One region of the Congregibacter sp. genome, then DNA from elsewhere that is predicted to be linked to it. Evidence: predicted binding sites of a transcription regulator. Region 1 holds the regulator's gene; each other region holds the start of a gene.
The links. Region 1 encodes sigma-54, which starts transcription at its own class of promoters, with help from an activator protein. Its sites were predicted from a motif close to TGGCACANNNNTTGCNNT; they were not measured.
Positions count from the first base shown of each region.

Region 2: a site for sigma-54 is predicted at 2,041-2,058, ahead of ACTG39_RS09420 (DUF1415 domain-containing protein). Genes of this name have one in related genera too.
Region 3: a site for sigma-54 is predicted at 1,776-1,793, ahead of glnL (nitrogen regulation protein NR(II)). Genes of this name have one in related genera too.

Region 1 covers NZ_CBFIIF010000002.1:44,350-49,358, forward strand. The annotation lists gene ACTG39_RS01345 (KpsF/GutQ family sugar-phosphate isomerase) at 1-5, shown strand, start outside; gene ACTG39_RS01350 (KdsC family phosphatase) at 2-517, shown strand; gene lptC (LPS export ABC transporter periplasmic protein LptC) at 514-1,104, shown strand; gene lptA (lipopolysaccharide transport periplasmic protein LptA) at 1,088-1,741, shown strand; gene lptB (LPS export ABC transporter ATP-binding protein) at 1,719-2,444, shown strand; gene ACTG39_RS01370 (RNA polymerase factor sigma-54) at 2,731-4,215, shown strand; gene hpf (ribosome hibernation-promoting factor, HPF/YfiA family) at 4,295-4,582, shown strand; gene ACTG39_RS01380 (PTS sugar transporter subunit IIA) at 4,617-5,009, shown strand, end outside.
Region 2 covers NZ_CBFIIF010000019.1:43,594-48,602, reverse strand. The annotation lists gene ypfJ (KPN_02809 family neutral zinc metallopeptidase) at 1-269, shown strand, start outside; gene ACTG39_RS09425 (NAD(P)/FAD-dependent oxidoreductase) at 306-1,499, opposite strand; gene ACTG39_RS09420 (DUF1415 domain-containing protein) at 1,492-2,040, opposite strand; gene ACTG39_RS09415 (error-prone DNA polymerase) at 2,176-5,009, shown strand, end outside.
Region 3 covers NZ_CBFIIF010000006.1:99,811-104,819, reverse strand. The annotation lists gene ntrC (nitrogen regulation protein NR(I)) at 1-683, opposite strand, end outside; gene glnL (nitrogen regulation protein NR(II)) at 685-1,731, opposite strand; gene ACTG39_RS04305 (hypothetical protein) at 1,965-2,516, opposite strand; gene glnA (glutamate--ammonia ligase) at 2,615-4,021, opposite strand; gene typA (translational GTPase TypA) at 4,396-5,009, shown strand, end outside.

The DNA.
Region 1 (5,009 bases):
CATGAATCCGGACACCGCTAGAGACATCAAACTGCTGGCCCTGGATGTGGATGGCGTCCTGACTGACGGGCGGATTACCTATGGCAACGATGGCGAGGAATTAAAGTCCTTCAACATCAAAGATGGCCTGGGCATCAAACTTATACAAGGCGCGGGTGTCGAAGTAGCTATCATCACCGGCCGGCGGTCAAACATCGTTGATCGCCGAGCAAGAGAGCTGGGAATAGAAACCATTATCCAGGGGCGTGAGGACAAGTTGAGTGCATTGCAGGAACTGTGCGAACTCCGGAAACTCTCACTGAAAGAGTGCGCTTACATGGGTGATGATTTACCGGACCTCGCCGCGGTACGAGCTGCGGGTATCGGTATGACCGTCGCCGACGCCAGCTCCCCGCTGCTTGCAGCTGCCGACTGGCGATCCAGCCGGCATGGTGGAGACGGCGCAGTTCGTGAAGCCTGCGAAACTCTGCTCCACAGCCGTGGCCAACTCGATGCGCTGGAAGCCACATTCAAGTGAGCCAAAACGACACCGGGAAAAAGAGTCGCCGCGGAGTTAGAAAACGTCTTTCGATCCCTCTACTGTTGTCTGCACTTTTACTCGTGTATTCCATGCTGGACTCCACACCGAGACTCATTGTGCAGAGCACTACCCCCGCAGTAAGCGGCCGCATAGCTGACAGTTATGCAAGAAGCGTGTCGGTGAATGAGTTCGACGAAAGCGGTGTTATGCGCGGCAGTATGAGTGCAGACACCTTGAGACGGTTCTCCGGCGAGGGCATAGTTGAGCTCGACGAACCCGAGCGTCACAACTACACGGACGACGGCGTCTGGTTTGCGAGCGCGCGCACTGGACTCCTTCGAGAGAAGACGGATGTACTGCTGCTAAGTGAAGAAGTGAGACTGCAATACGACACCGAGAATGTGCAATTCTTCACCGAGAGCATGATTATCAACATCCCCAAGCAGGCGGCCCGCAGCACGTCCAGCGTTCGTATCTGGCAGGCTGACAATGAAACAGTCGCCGATCAAATTTATGTCAATCTCAGCCGCCAGATTGCAACGCTTAGCGGGGATGTTAGGACGGTCTATGTCCCGCAGAACTAGATTAGGTCACGCATGCCTTAGGGGGCTTGGTCTATGCGGCGTCGTAGCAGCGCTTTTCGCGACCCACTTTGCCTCAGCACTCCCGGACGATCGCTTACAGTCCATAGAAATTACTGCGGCCAAGGCCGTGCGCGATGAGCGCGCGGGTTTCACCGTTTATACGGGCGACGTCATCATGCAGCAGGGCAGCCTGCACATAGAGGCTGACAAAATCACGATTTTTCACGATCTGGAGGCCGCTGATCGGATCATTGCTGTGGGCGAACCGGCGACTCTGCGACAGCAACCCGAGATCGATAAAGGTTTTGTCACCGCCAGCGCAGGTCGCATTGTTTACCAGAAGTCTCGGGAGTGGGTACAACTGCGGGAATCTGCGGTGATCGAGCAAGATGGGGCCGTTGTGAGCGGAGAGTCCATCGACTATTTCATGGCAGAACAGCGGGTCCGCGCTGACGCCGCCGCGGAAGACGCGGGCGGCCGTGTGCAAGTCATTATTCCGGCGGCAGTCATAGAGGCCGAGACCAACGATGACGCTGAGGAAGAGGCATCCACCAAAGCCAACGCCCCCACCCTGCCCGGCAACCCGCCGGCAACAGACAGTCAGAGAGGCGTCGATGGCGACCCTGACCGCACGTAGTCTCGCTAAAGCTTACCGTGGCAGATCCGTCGTACGAGACGTTAGTCTCGAGGTAGAAAGTGCACAGGTGGTAGGCCTTCTTGGTCCCAACGGTGCGGGGAAAACCACCTGCTTTTACATGATCGTCGGGATCGTCGCCTCCGATGCTGGAGACATACTCATCGATAGCCAGAGTATCACCGCGCTGCCCATGCACGAGCGTGCCCGACGAGGAATCGGCTATCTGCCGCAGGAAGCGTCGATTTTTCGACGTATGACCGTCGGAGATAACCTGTTGGCCATTCTTGAAACCCGCAAAGATCTAAGCCGCACTCAGCGCCATCAACGCAGGGATGAACTCCTCGAGGAGTTCAACGTTGGGCATCTGAAAGAAAGCCTGGGACAGGCCCTTTCGGGCGGTGAGCGACGGCGGGTGGAAATTGCTCGCGCTCTGGCCATGGAGCCAAAGTTCATTTTGCTCGACGAGCCCTTTGCCGGTGTTGACCCCATATCCGTGGGTGATATCAAGAATATTATTCGACACCTGCAAACCCGAGGCATCGGCGTCCTCATCACAGATCACAACGTGCGAGAAACGCTGGATATCTGTGAAACGGCGTATATCGTAGGCGAAGGTCATATCATCGCCCAGGGCAGTCCGGAGGAAGTATTGGACAATGCCAAGGTTCGCAAGACCTATCTTGGAGAAAACTTCCGCCTGTAAGCAACGTCTTGCTCTTGGGCATTCTCTTGGGGACGCTCCTGCCAACGCCCCTACTCGCGGCGCCCTTTCCCATCATCCCTCTGACTAACACAATGCAATAAGCGCGCCAAGGCGTTGCGTGACCCCAATCACCCGCCTACACTGAGGGTGTGGGGCGACATTGTATTGCTCCGCGACTTGGGGAGACGCGCCCGCCCGACAAAGGCGATAGCGCGTTAAAACAGCGCAGGAATTTAGCGGCATAAGATCGCGAGTGCGCAGCGCAACAGCTTGGAATAACCGCGCGATGAAGCAGGGATTACACCTCAAGCTTGGGCAACAGCTGACGATGACGCCGCAGCTGCAACAGGCTATACGCCTTTTGCAGCTCAGCACGCTGGATCTGCAGCAGGAAATTGAGCAGGCGCTGCAAGAAAACCCCATGCTCGAGGTCGAAGAAGACCAGGGCGGCACGCCAGATCAGCCCAATGACGACGATGCAGGCAATCAGGAAGGTCCGCTGGACAACCCCGAGCGCAGCGCCAACGTTGACGAGGCCTCGGCCGACGGCGACTTTGAACCAGCAATGCCTGAAGACCTCCCGGTAGATACCCAATGGGAAGATATTTTACCGTCCAGTGCTCCACCCCCATCAGACGGGGGTGGCGGCGAAGACTTTGACTTTGATAGCCGCAATCGCAGCAGTGAAAGCCTGCAGGATCATTTGCGCTGGCAGCTGAACCTGACGCGCATGTCGGATAGTGACCGCATCGTCGCCCTGGCTATCATCGATGCCACCGACGCCAACGGGCGCTTAAACAGCAGTCTTGAAGAAATGCTCGAGCTGTTTCCACCCGAGCTGGAAATAGAGAGCGAGGAGATCACTGCGGTATTGCACGCCCTCCAGCAGTTTGAGCCCGTAGGCGTGTTCGCCAGAGATTTGCAGGAGTGCCTGCAACTTCAGCTCAAGCAGTTGGACCGCGACACTCCCTGGCTTGATCAGGCAAGAATTCTGATTAACCGCCACATCAATCAACTCAGCAGCGGTGACTACGCGCAGATCATGCGCCGCATGAAGCTGTCCGAGGATGATCTTCGCGGCGCTCTCAAACTGGTTCAGTCCCTTGATCCACTGCCCGGAAAACAATTTGGCGACGACGATACCGAATACATCGTGCCCGACGTTTTTGTAAGCCGCAAAGAGGGACGCTGGGTGGTGGAACTAAATCCCGATACATCACCGCGCCTGCGCATCAATGACCATTACGCGGGAATGATCAAACGCGCGGACAATAGCGCCGATAACAGTTACCTGCGGGACAACCTCCAGGAAGCCAAGTGGTTCCTAAAAAGTCTCCAGAGTCGCAACGAAACCATGTTGAAGGTGTCTACAGAGATAGTCAGGCGCCAGCGCAACTTCCTCGAATACGGAGAGGAGGCGATGAAACCGCTGGTGCTCCATGACATTGCGGAGGCCGTTGAAATGCATGAATCGACCATTTCTCGTGTCACAACACGAAAATATATGCACACGCCCCGGGGAATATTCGAGCTGAAGTACTTTTTCTCGAGCCATGTAGCCACCACCAGCGGAGGCGCCTGCTCATCCACGGCTATTCGCGCCTTGATCAGGAAACTTGTTGCCGCCGAGAATCCCCGCAAACCCCTGTCCGACAGCAAACTGGCGGATCTCTTGGAAGATCAGGGTATTCAGGTGGCCCGACGAACAATTGCGAAGTATCGGGATAGCCTCACCATCCCGCCGTCTAACGAGCGCAAGCGGCTGGTTTAAACAAGCCAGCTATCTAAGCTCTTAGACACCAGAACCGATTGACAAGGACGTAGCTAACACTAAAAACAAGGAGAAGCGCATGCAAATTGTAATCAGCGGACACCACGTCGAAGTCACCGACGCCCTGCGGGAGTATGTAGAGGCAAAGTTCGAGCGTTTACAGCGACACTACAGTCAAATTAGCAAGTCTGAGGTGACCCTCATCGTAGAAAAAATGGTACAGAAGGCAGAAGCCACCGTGCATATCGCCGGAAAAGACCTTTTTGCCGCGGCTGACTCCGAGGATATGTATGCAGCTATCGACGCCCTGGTGGACAAGCTTGATCGTCAGTTGATCAAGCACAAGGAAAAACACCGAGCCCATTGAGTCACTGAAGTCGGTAATGCAAGCGATAGGAAACATGAGTCAGGAAACAACCCACGCCGCCAACAGCGTCAGCGCTTTGCTGACGCCCGCGCGTTGTCTTTGCCAGGTACCCGGGGGCGGAAAAAAACGTCTCTTTGAGTTAGTTGCCGATGTTCTTGGCAGCGATAGAGACGAATTTCATCCGGACGAGCTGGTGTCGGGCATGCTCGCGCGGGAAAAGCTTGGCAGTACCGCTCTGGGGAACGGCATAGCGATACCCCATTGTCGTCTCAAGGACTGCGAGTCTCCCTGCGGCGTGCTGCTTACTCTATCCAGCAGTGCAGACTTCGATGCGCCAGATGATGAGGATGTGGATTTGCTGTTTGCACTGGTAGTCCCCAGTGAAGCCACCCAGGAGCATCTGAACCTGCTGGCGGATCTTGCTCGA
Region 2 (5,009 bases), on a different contig from region 1:
GCCAGGAACTCCAAGCCGATTGTTTTGCCGGACTGTGGGCTAATAAGGCGGATCAAGCTCGACAGATTCTCGAGAGCGGCGACGTCGAAGAGGCCCTCGCGGCTGCCACCGCGATCGGCGATGACACCCTCCAGCGTCAGGCCCAGGGACGGGTTACTCCAGACTCATTTACCCATGGTAGCGCAGAGCAGCGCTTGCGCTGGTTTACCGTCGGACTGGAAAAAGGCTCTATGGATAGCTGCAATACCTTCACGACAAACACGCTGTAACCAAAGCCGGGGACTTTTTAAAGCCTAAGAATGCAATCAGAGATGTTGTCCGCAGCACCATCCTGAGGCCCAGGCCCACTGAAAGTTGTAGCCACCGAGCCAACCCGTCACATCCAGCGCCTCTCCAATGGCAAACATGCCGGGCACACGCTTGAGCTCAAAGGTTTTTGAAGAGACTTCGTCGGTATCAATACCTCCCAAAGTCACCTCTGCTGTTCGATAACCCTCGCTACCCCCGGGCATAAAAGACCAGCTGTTCAAGCGCTCGCCGATTTCCGTGAGGGCTGGCGGCGAAAAACTCCCGATTTTCTGATCTTCGAACCATGTGCCCGACATGAGATCCACCAGACGGTTGGGAAGCTGTGTTTTGAGCACGCTGAGCAGCCGCTGCTGGGGATTGGCTTCTCTCGCTGCTGCAAGCCACTGGGATGCGTCATGATCGGGAAGTAGATTTATATCCACGGCCAGACCTTCTCGCCAGAAGGACGATATCTGCAGGATTGCTGGTCCACTCAGACCCCGGTGGGTGAACAACAGATTCTCCCGAAAACTGTGGCCCTGACAGCTCGCAATAACTTCTGTGGATATGCCTGAAAGCGACTCGTAGACGGCTTTGTCACTGGAATTCCAGGTTAAGGGCACCAGAGCAGCGCGTGTTGCATTCAATTTTAAGCCCAACTCTTTAGCGGCGCGAAAGGCCAGATCACTCGCGATTTTCGGCATAGACAAACCACCGGAAGCGATAACTACCTTCTGACCCTCATACTCAGCATCCCCGGTGCGCACAACAAACCCCTCATCTGTCCCGGGATCTATGGAAGTCACCGCCTGGCGTAAACGAATTTCGACCCCCGCGTAGGAGCACTGCTCCAAAAGCATGGCCACAATATCCTTGGCACTATGGTCGCAAAACAGCTGGCCCAGCTTCTTCTCGTGATAGTCGATGCCCGCAGTCTCCACCATTTGGATAAAGTCCGATGGCGAAAACCGCTTCATAGCAGAGATGCAGAAATTGGGGTTCTGCGACACATAGTGTTCGCGCGGGTCTGCGAAAACATTGGTGAAGTTACAGCGACCGCCGCCCGACACCAGAATTTTTAAGCCAACTTTTGGGCCCTGCTCCAGCACTAAAACGCGCAGCCCACGATACCCCGCACTAATCGCGCACATGAGGCCGCTTGCGCCGCCACCGACAACAACCACATCGTATTTTGGAGAGCCTTTACTCATCTAGGCAGCTTTGCAAAAGCTTTTGGAGCCTCTCTCTTCCAAGGCGATTTAGTGTGCGGATATTGTCCTCGGGAATTCTCGCGATATCTGGATGACCAGCAACCGCACGCTCCACGCCCTCCTCTCTCAGTAAATGCAGCATCGGATAGGGTGAACGGTTGGAGTAGTTCTCGGCATCATCAGGCTCAGTCCCAGCAAATTGATAATGCGGATGAAAACTGGCGATCTGATAGATCCCTTCCAGCTTCATCTGTTTAAGCAGAGCATCAGAGCGACCCAGGAAATCGTTGAAGTCATAGAAGTCGTTCAATACCTTTGGATGGACAATAAACGCAGTCTCGATCTCCGGACAATCCTCGAGTCGCTGCAGCTCTTGTGCCAGAGCAGTGAGTAACCCCTCTTCGTCGTCGGCATCACTTAGCGTGAACGCCACGCTATCGCTGTCGAGCTCGCGCTTTGCGAAGGGGCACAGGTTGTATCGCACTACAAGGCTGTCTATCCAGCGCCGGCAGGCATTTAAAGCTTGGTCGTTCAGATACATAACTCCAGAATCGTGCCACGGCGCTAAAACCGAGGGCAAAAAAGGCAATTTAGGACGTAAGTTAGATAATCTATAAATACTGTATAAATATACAGTACACTGTGCGGCCGAGAAATTTTGGCACCGCCGTAAACCATGTCCTACTGCGAACTCCACTGCCTGTCATGTTACAGCTTCCTGCGCGGCGCTTCCCGTCCAGAAGAGCTTGTCGCGCAAGCTGCGGTGAATGGTTATGCCGCGGTCGCTATTACAGACGAATGCTCCCTGGCCGGTGTCGTCAAAGCTCACGTAGCGGCCAAGGAATACGGAATACCGCTGATTATCGGCAGTGAATTCACCTTAACCGAAGGCGTTCATATCATTGCCCTTGCTCCCACGCGTGCAGCCTATGGCGAACTCTCGGGACTCATCAGCCTTGGCCGGCGCCGTAGCCCAAAAGGCGAATACGAGGTGACACTTCGAGATGTGATCTTTCATCTTAAGCGTTGCTTGCTCATCTGGCTCCCGAAGGAAGACAGCGAAGCTAATCGCGGCTATGGCAAACAACTCGCAAGACTCTGTCGAGAGAGAGTCTGGATCGGGGTGCATTATCTTCTTGGCAACGATGAGCTGCGCCGCTATCGGGCATTGCAGACACTCGCGGGCAAACTACAGCTACCTCTCGTCGCCTGCGGTGATGTGCGTATGCACTGCGCAACCCGCAAACCCCTGCACGACGTGATGACCGCCTTGCATCACAATTGTAGTGTTGCTGCGCTAGGTCGTCGCCGGCTACCTAATGCTCAACGGCACTTACGCAGTATCCGGCAGCTGCAACGCTTCTACCCCGCCGAGCTTCTGGACGAAACACTCAACATCGCCCAGCGCTGTCAGTTCACTCTGGATGAGTTGCGTTACGAGTACCCCGAAGAAGTCGTACCCGATGGGCATAACGCGCGGGACTATCTGAGAGAACTTACCTGGCAAGGAGCAAGCCAACGCTGGCCCGACGGGGCGCCCTCAGTCATTCGCGAGCGCATCGAAAAAGAACTCGCCTTGATAGCCGAGCTGGATTACGAGTACTACTTTCTTACGGTACACGACATTGTTCGTTTCGCGCGGGGTCGCGGCATCCTGTGTCAGGGCCGCGGGTCCGCCGCAAACTCCGTAGTGTGCTACTGCCTGTTCATCACAGAAGTCTCCCCCGAGAAAATCTCTTTACTATTTGAGCGGTTTATATCCCGGGAGCGTGACGAACCTCCGGATATCGACGTGGACTTTGAGCACGAGCGCCGCGAAGAAGTTATCCAGTACATCTACGAAAAGTACAGCCGACGCCGAGCTGCACTTGCCGCCACGGTTATCACTTACCGAGCTCGCAGTGCCGTGCGCGATGTAGGTAAAGCCCTCGGCCTGGACCCTCTATTTGTCAACGATCTTGCTAAGTCTCTCGCCTGGTGGGACAAGCAGCGCGACCTGGAAGCACGCTTTAGCGAACATGGGCTACAAACCGAAAGCCAAGATGGCAAACCCAATACCGCCCAGCTCTTTTATCAGCTGGTGCAAGAGATATTGGGATTCCCGAGACATCTGTCTCAGCATGTCGGCGGATTTGTGATATCCCGGGGGCCCATCTCGCAGCTTGTCCCCGTAGAGAATGCCAGCATGGCAGACCGCACCGTGATTCAGTGGGATAAGGATGACATCGAAGCGCTGGGGTTACTCAAGGTCGATGTTCTGGCGCTGGGCATGCTCTCGGCGATCCGCAAATCTCTGGCATTGGTAAATCGCTATGATCCCAGTATCCGTACGCTGCAAGATGTTCCGGCAGAAGACATCGCAACCTATCGCATGCTGCAAAAAGCAGACTCCATTGGTGTTTTCCAGATCGAGTCTCGAGCGCAGATGAGCATGCTGCCGCGCTTAAAGCCGGCGTGCTTTTATGATCTTGTTATCGAAATTGCCATTGTGCGCCCGGGTCCTATTCAGGGAGATATGGTGCACCCTTATCTACGTCGGCGACAGGGGCTGGAAGACATCAGCTATCCCGATGAAGCCGTACAAAGTGTCTTGGAGCGCACTCTTGGTGTGCCCATTTTTCAAGAGCAGGTCATTCGTCTGGCAATGGTAGCCGCAGGCTTTACCGGAGGTGAGGCAGATCAGTTACGGCGGGCCATCACCAACTGGGGCCGTAACAGCAAACTACTCACCTTCGAGAAAAAGCTCACCGATGGCATGCTAAGCCGCGGCTACAGCGAGGACTACGCCCACAGGCTTTTTGATCAGATTAAGGGCTTTGGAGGCTATGGGTTTCCCGAATCCCACTCCGCAAGCTTCGCTCTATTAGCCTACGTGTCATCCTGGCTTAAATGCCACCACCCCAGCGCCTTTTATGTGGGGCTGCTTAACAGCCAGCCCATGGGTTTTTACACGCCTTCGCAACTGATTCAGGATGCTCGCCGGCATGATGTCGTGGCATTACCTCCGGATGTGAATCACAGCGACTGGGATCATCAGCTACTGGATGACGGTCAACAGACCACGCGCGCGCCTATTCGCTTAGGTCTTCGATTGATTAAAGGATTGTCTAAGGATGCCGCCAAACGCATCAGCAGGGCACGCAGAGATGCGCCCTATCGTCAGGTTTCTGATTTACGTAAACGTACTGCACTAAATCGCAAGGATATGGAGGCGCTGGTAGATGCTGATGCGCTTGCCAGTCTGAGCGGTCACCGGCATCAGGCACGTTGGCAAGTCATGGCACTGGAGCCCGAGCGACCGCTTTTGCAACATGAGCAGTACTCTGCCAGCACCACCCTAAACGACGAAGTCAGTTTGCCAGAGCCCGCGGTAGCTGAATCCGTCATCGCCGATTATCGCAGCACGGGAGTCACGCTTCGGGCCCACCCTCTTGCTTTACTTCGCAATCAGGTGCCGTTTAACCGGTGTAAGAATCAGCGTGATCTGCAAGCTATGGATGATGGCCGCTT
Region 3 (5,009 bases), on a different contig from region 1:
TCCCGGCGGGTGTTAGCACCGGTAAACGCGCCTTTTTCATGTCCAAAGAGCTCTGATTCCATGAGGTCCCGGGGAATTGCCGCCATGTTGAGCGCGATAAAGGGCGCATTTGCTCGCGGGCTATGCCGATGTAGCGCCTGAGCCACGAGTTCTTTGCCGGTACCGGATTCACCATTGATCAGCACAGTGATATTGCTGTGCGCGAGACGACCAATCGCCCGGAATACCTCCTGCATTGCCGGCGCTTCGCCAATAATTTCGGGTGTCTCGTTCTTGCTGGAGCCAGTTTTTGCAGGTTGTCGCCCCAGTTCTCGAGCTTGCGCTAAGGCCCGCTCCGTTACCGCTACAACCTCGTCGATATCAAAGGGCTTGGGCAAGTACTCAAAGGCACCTTGCTGATAAGAAGCCACTGCACTGTCCAGATCGGAGTGTGCTGTGGTGATGATTACCGGCAGATCGGGGTGGTGCTCACGTATGCTCTTAAGCAGGTCAAGACCGTCCATGCCGGGCATGCGGATATCGCTTATCACCACGTCCGGCTGGTCGTCCTCCAGGCGCTGGAGCATTGATTCCGCATCTGCGAAACACTCGCGGGCGATATCCGCCTGGGACAGGGCCTTTTCGAGGACCCAGCGTATGGATTGGTCGTCGTCGACGATCCATACCGAGCGGGAATTTTGCATGTTAATTGTCCATAGGTAGATAGATGGTGAAACAGGTTTCCCCGGGGCGGCTTTCGCAAGTTAACAAGCCTCCATGGCGGCTAACGATAGATTGGGATATGGAGAGGCCCAGACCGGTTCCCTCGGGCCGCCCGCTTACCATGGGGATAAACAGTGTTTCGCTCAGTTCTTGAGGGATGCCCGGACCGTTATCGATGATGTCTACTTGACACACAAGGCGATGACGCTTCTCGCCAATGGTGAACTGCCGCTGCGAGCGACTGCGAAGCGTCAGAGCACACTGGGGTTGATTCTCTGTTGCCTGAAGTGCGTTTCCGACGATGTTCAGCAAGGCCTGTATCAGCAGGCCGCGGTCACCGTTGATCGCGGGGAGGCTGGGGTCGTAATCGCGCTGAATGGCCATTCGCTCGCCCGCTTCGACCACTGCCAGCTGTAACACGTGCTCCAGAACTTCGTGCACATTTAACGACGTTAAAGCAGGTTGCTTGTTGGGACCGAGGAGGCGGTCAACCAAGTCTCTCAGTCTGTCTGCTTCCTGGATGATGATGCCCGTGTATTCCTGGAGTGAGCCTTCGGGCAGCTCGCGCTCCAGTAGCTGAGCAGCGCCGCGAATGCCGCCTAAAGGGTTCTTGATCTCGTGAGCAAGACCGCGAACTACAGCCTGTGTTGTTTCCTGGGCACTCACGATATTTTCTTCGCGGCTGATGCGCAGGAGACGATCCACGGGTTGCAGCTCAATGAGATAGGCCAGGTTTGCAATCTCGCGCATGGGGGAGACGACGATATCGGCGAAAATGGGTTTGCCGTCGCCAGTGTCCAGAGGGAGGCCTCGCCGCACGATAGCGCGACCTTCTTCTGCCGCCTGGTCTAGCGTCGCCCGCCACGGCACATCGGGGGTTTCGAGTTCGCAGATCATGATTCCGAGAATGCGCGCCTCAGACAACTGGAGCAATGATTCGGCGGCGGGGTTTATCAGGCGCACACGATAGTCGGCATCCAATCCGATGATGCCGCTATTGATGCTATCGATGATGTCTTGTTGCAGCATTTGAAGCTGTTACGCGACCAAGTTGGACCACAGTGCTTAATAATGAAGCAAAAATGGAGCCATGTCCGTGCTTTTGTCGAGTCGCGCTTCGGAGTTAGGGATTTAGAGCTTTTTAAGTAAGTAAGTACACACTTACTGATTGTTTGTGCGCGATGAATAAGCGGTTAAAGCCGAGCAGGCGACCCTAATTGAACATATGCACCAATACGGTGCAAGAGAAGGCTATTGATGAACTAGCGGCCAATACCTGGTCGCAGGACGTAGATACGCACGCTCTCGGAGGTGGCAACGATCTTTCCCTGGGACGTAGTGCGCCGCACCATCAGGTCGTGGGGGCCGCGCAGAGCGCCTTCGACGAACCAGCTTCCTGAAGACTGCGCCTGGCCCTGCTCTACTCCATCTATGAGGAGTACGAGTCCTTCACCGCGACCTAAAGCGGGGCTTGCGGAGGCGCTGACAGTAAAGTTGCCCGGACCCATGGCAATGGTACTTTCGTTGGCTGGCGAGACAATTGTCACTGCAGTCTCGACCTCCGGCTCAGATTCTGACCTCGCTGTTGAGCTTGCTGGCTGGCGGGATTCTACCGGAGCGGCGGTGTTGATTTCATTGAGCTCAACTTTCTCAACAGTCTTGTCAGTGCTGTTTCCCATAGTCGGAGGGGTATCGGTGAATACCACTCCATTCTCGCTATCGATCACTTTGTACACCTGGCCCCAGCCGTAGCTTGCGGGAGCCACCAGGGTCAGGGTCATGGCAACAAGAATGGCTTTTCTGTAACGGATCATGGCAGCTCTCCATAGAGTCTGAGCTTACCGTAGCAGATCAATGGGCAAAAAAAAGCCCGCTCAATGAGCGGGCTCCTGTGCTGCTGCCCTTGGGCAGATCAGACTGAGTAGTACATATCAAACTCAACAGGGTGAGTTGTCATGTCGAGTGTCTCAACTTCTTCAGACTTAAGGGCGATGTAACCGTCGATCATATCGTCGGTGAATACGCCGCCCGCCGTGAGGAACTCACGATCGGCGTCCAGCGCTTCCAGTGCCATGGTGAGGCTGGATGCAACGGTTGGGATCGCGAGTGCTTCTTCAGCAGGTAGGTCATAGAGGTCCTTGTCCGCAGCATCGCCAGGGTGAATCTTGTTCTGAATGCCGTCCAAGCCAGCCATGAGCATTGCTGCGAATGACAGGTATGGGTTTGCCGTTGGATCCGGGAAGCGAACCTCTACGCGCTTGCCTTTGGGGCTCGGCTCGTAGGGAATACGAATAGACGCAGAGCGGTTACGCGCTGAGTAGGCCAGCATTACAGGTGCTTCGAAGCCAGGAACCAGTCGCTTGTAGCTGTTGGTAGAGGCATTAGTGAACGCGTTCAGGGCGCGGGCGTGCTTGATGATACCGCCGATGTAATACAGCGCGGTCTCAGACAGGCCAGCGTATCCGTCGCCGGCAAAAACGTTCTCGCCGTCTTTGCTGATGGACTGGTGTACGTGCATGCCGGAACCGTTGTCACCGACCAAAGGCTTCGGCATAAAGGTTGCGGTCTTGCCGTAGGCATGGGCTACGTTGTGCACGCAGTACTTGAGAATCTGTACTTCGTCAGCCTTCTCGATCAGGGTGTTGAACTTTACGCCGATCTCACACTGGCCCGCGGTACCCACTTCGTGGTGGTGAACCTCGATAGGAAGTCCCATCTGCTCCATGGCAGCACACATCGCTGCACGGATGTCGTGCAGTGAATCGACCGGAGGCACCGGGAAGTAGCCGCCTTTAACGCCCGGGCGGTGACCAATGTTGCCATCGTCAAAGCTGTGGTTCGATGCCCAGGCAGCTTCTTCTGAATTGATAGAGTAGCCGGCACCCGACATGTCCGCATGCCACTTAACGTCGTCGAAGACGAAGAATTCGGGCTCGGGACCAAAGTAAGCGGTATCGCCAATGCCTGTAGACTTGAGGTATTCCTCAGCGCGATGTGCAACAGAGCGGGGGTCACGCTCGTAGCCTTGCATGGTCATAGGCTCAACAATGTCGCAACGTAAGATAACGGTTGTATCGTCGGTAAAGGGGTCCAGCACGCTGCTGTTATCGTCGGGCATGAGGATCATGTCTGACTCATTAATGCCTTTCCAGCCGGCGATGGAGGAGCCATCAAACATCTTGCCGCCGTCAAAAAAGTCTTCGTCGACTTCGCTGGACGGGATAGAGACGTGCTGCTCCTTGCCGCGGGTATCTGTGAAGCGCAGGTCTACCCAACCGGCTTCGCTTTCTTTAATCAGGTTCAGAGTCTTCTCTGACATTATGGGTCCTCCAGTTGGGAAAGTTGGTGCTAATCACGCCGGGAAAATACCTCCCGGGGACATGCACCTTAACAGTAAAAGTGCGTTAGGAAACAGCAAGACCTGTGCCACGACGGTGCCTTTTACAAACGATTGATAACTAAAAGGTTTTACGCAGTGGTGAGCGCTCCCTGTGACGAAATGCGGCCTTTTGGTGCTGATACGCACCAATTTAGCGCAATTATTGAATAAGACTCTCGCAGTGTGTGCATTGTGCCGCCTCGCGCCGCTGTGCAGGCTCGCAATCCGCCGCTATAATCGCGGCCTTTTTTAACCCCCAACCCTTTTAAAGAGCTGCCGGATAACGCTGACTGCGCCGGGGCCGGACTATCGCTGTGATCGAAAAGCTTCGCAACATCGCCATTATTGCCCACGTAGACCATGGCAAGACCACCCTGGTCGACTGCCTCCTTCGGCAGTCCGGAACCCTCGATCGTCGCAATGCGGACGCCGAGCGCATCATGGACTCCAACGACCAGGAGCGAGAGCGTGGCATTACCATCCTGGCGAAGAACACGGCCATTACCTACGGCGACCACCGCATCAACATCGTGGACACCCCGGGCCACGCCGATTTTGGTGGCGAAGTGGAGCGAGTGCTTTCCATGGTCGACTCTGTGCTCTTGCTGGTCGACGCGGTTGATGGCCCCATGCCCCAGACGCGCTTCGTAACCTCCAAAGCTTTTGCGCAGGGACTGCAACCCATCGTGGTGATTAACAAGGTTGACCGGCCCGGTGCTCGGCCTGACTGGGTGGTAGATCAGGTGTTCGATCTTTTTGATGCCCTTGGCGCTAGTGAAGAGCAGCTGGATTTCCCGATCATCTATGCATCGGCTCTAGAGGGTATTTCGGGGTTGGATCACGAGGACATGGCGACCGATATGACGCCATTGTTCGAAACTATTCTTGAGCACGTGCCTGCTCCCGACGTTGATGTCGATGGACCGCT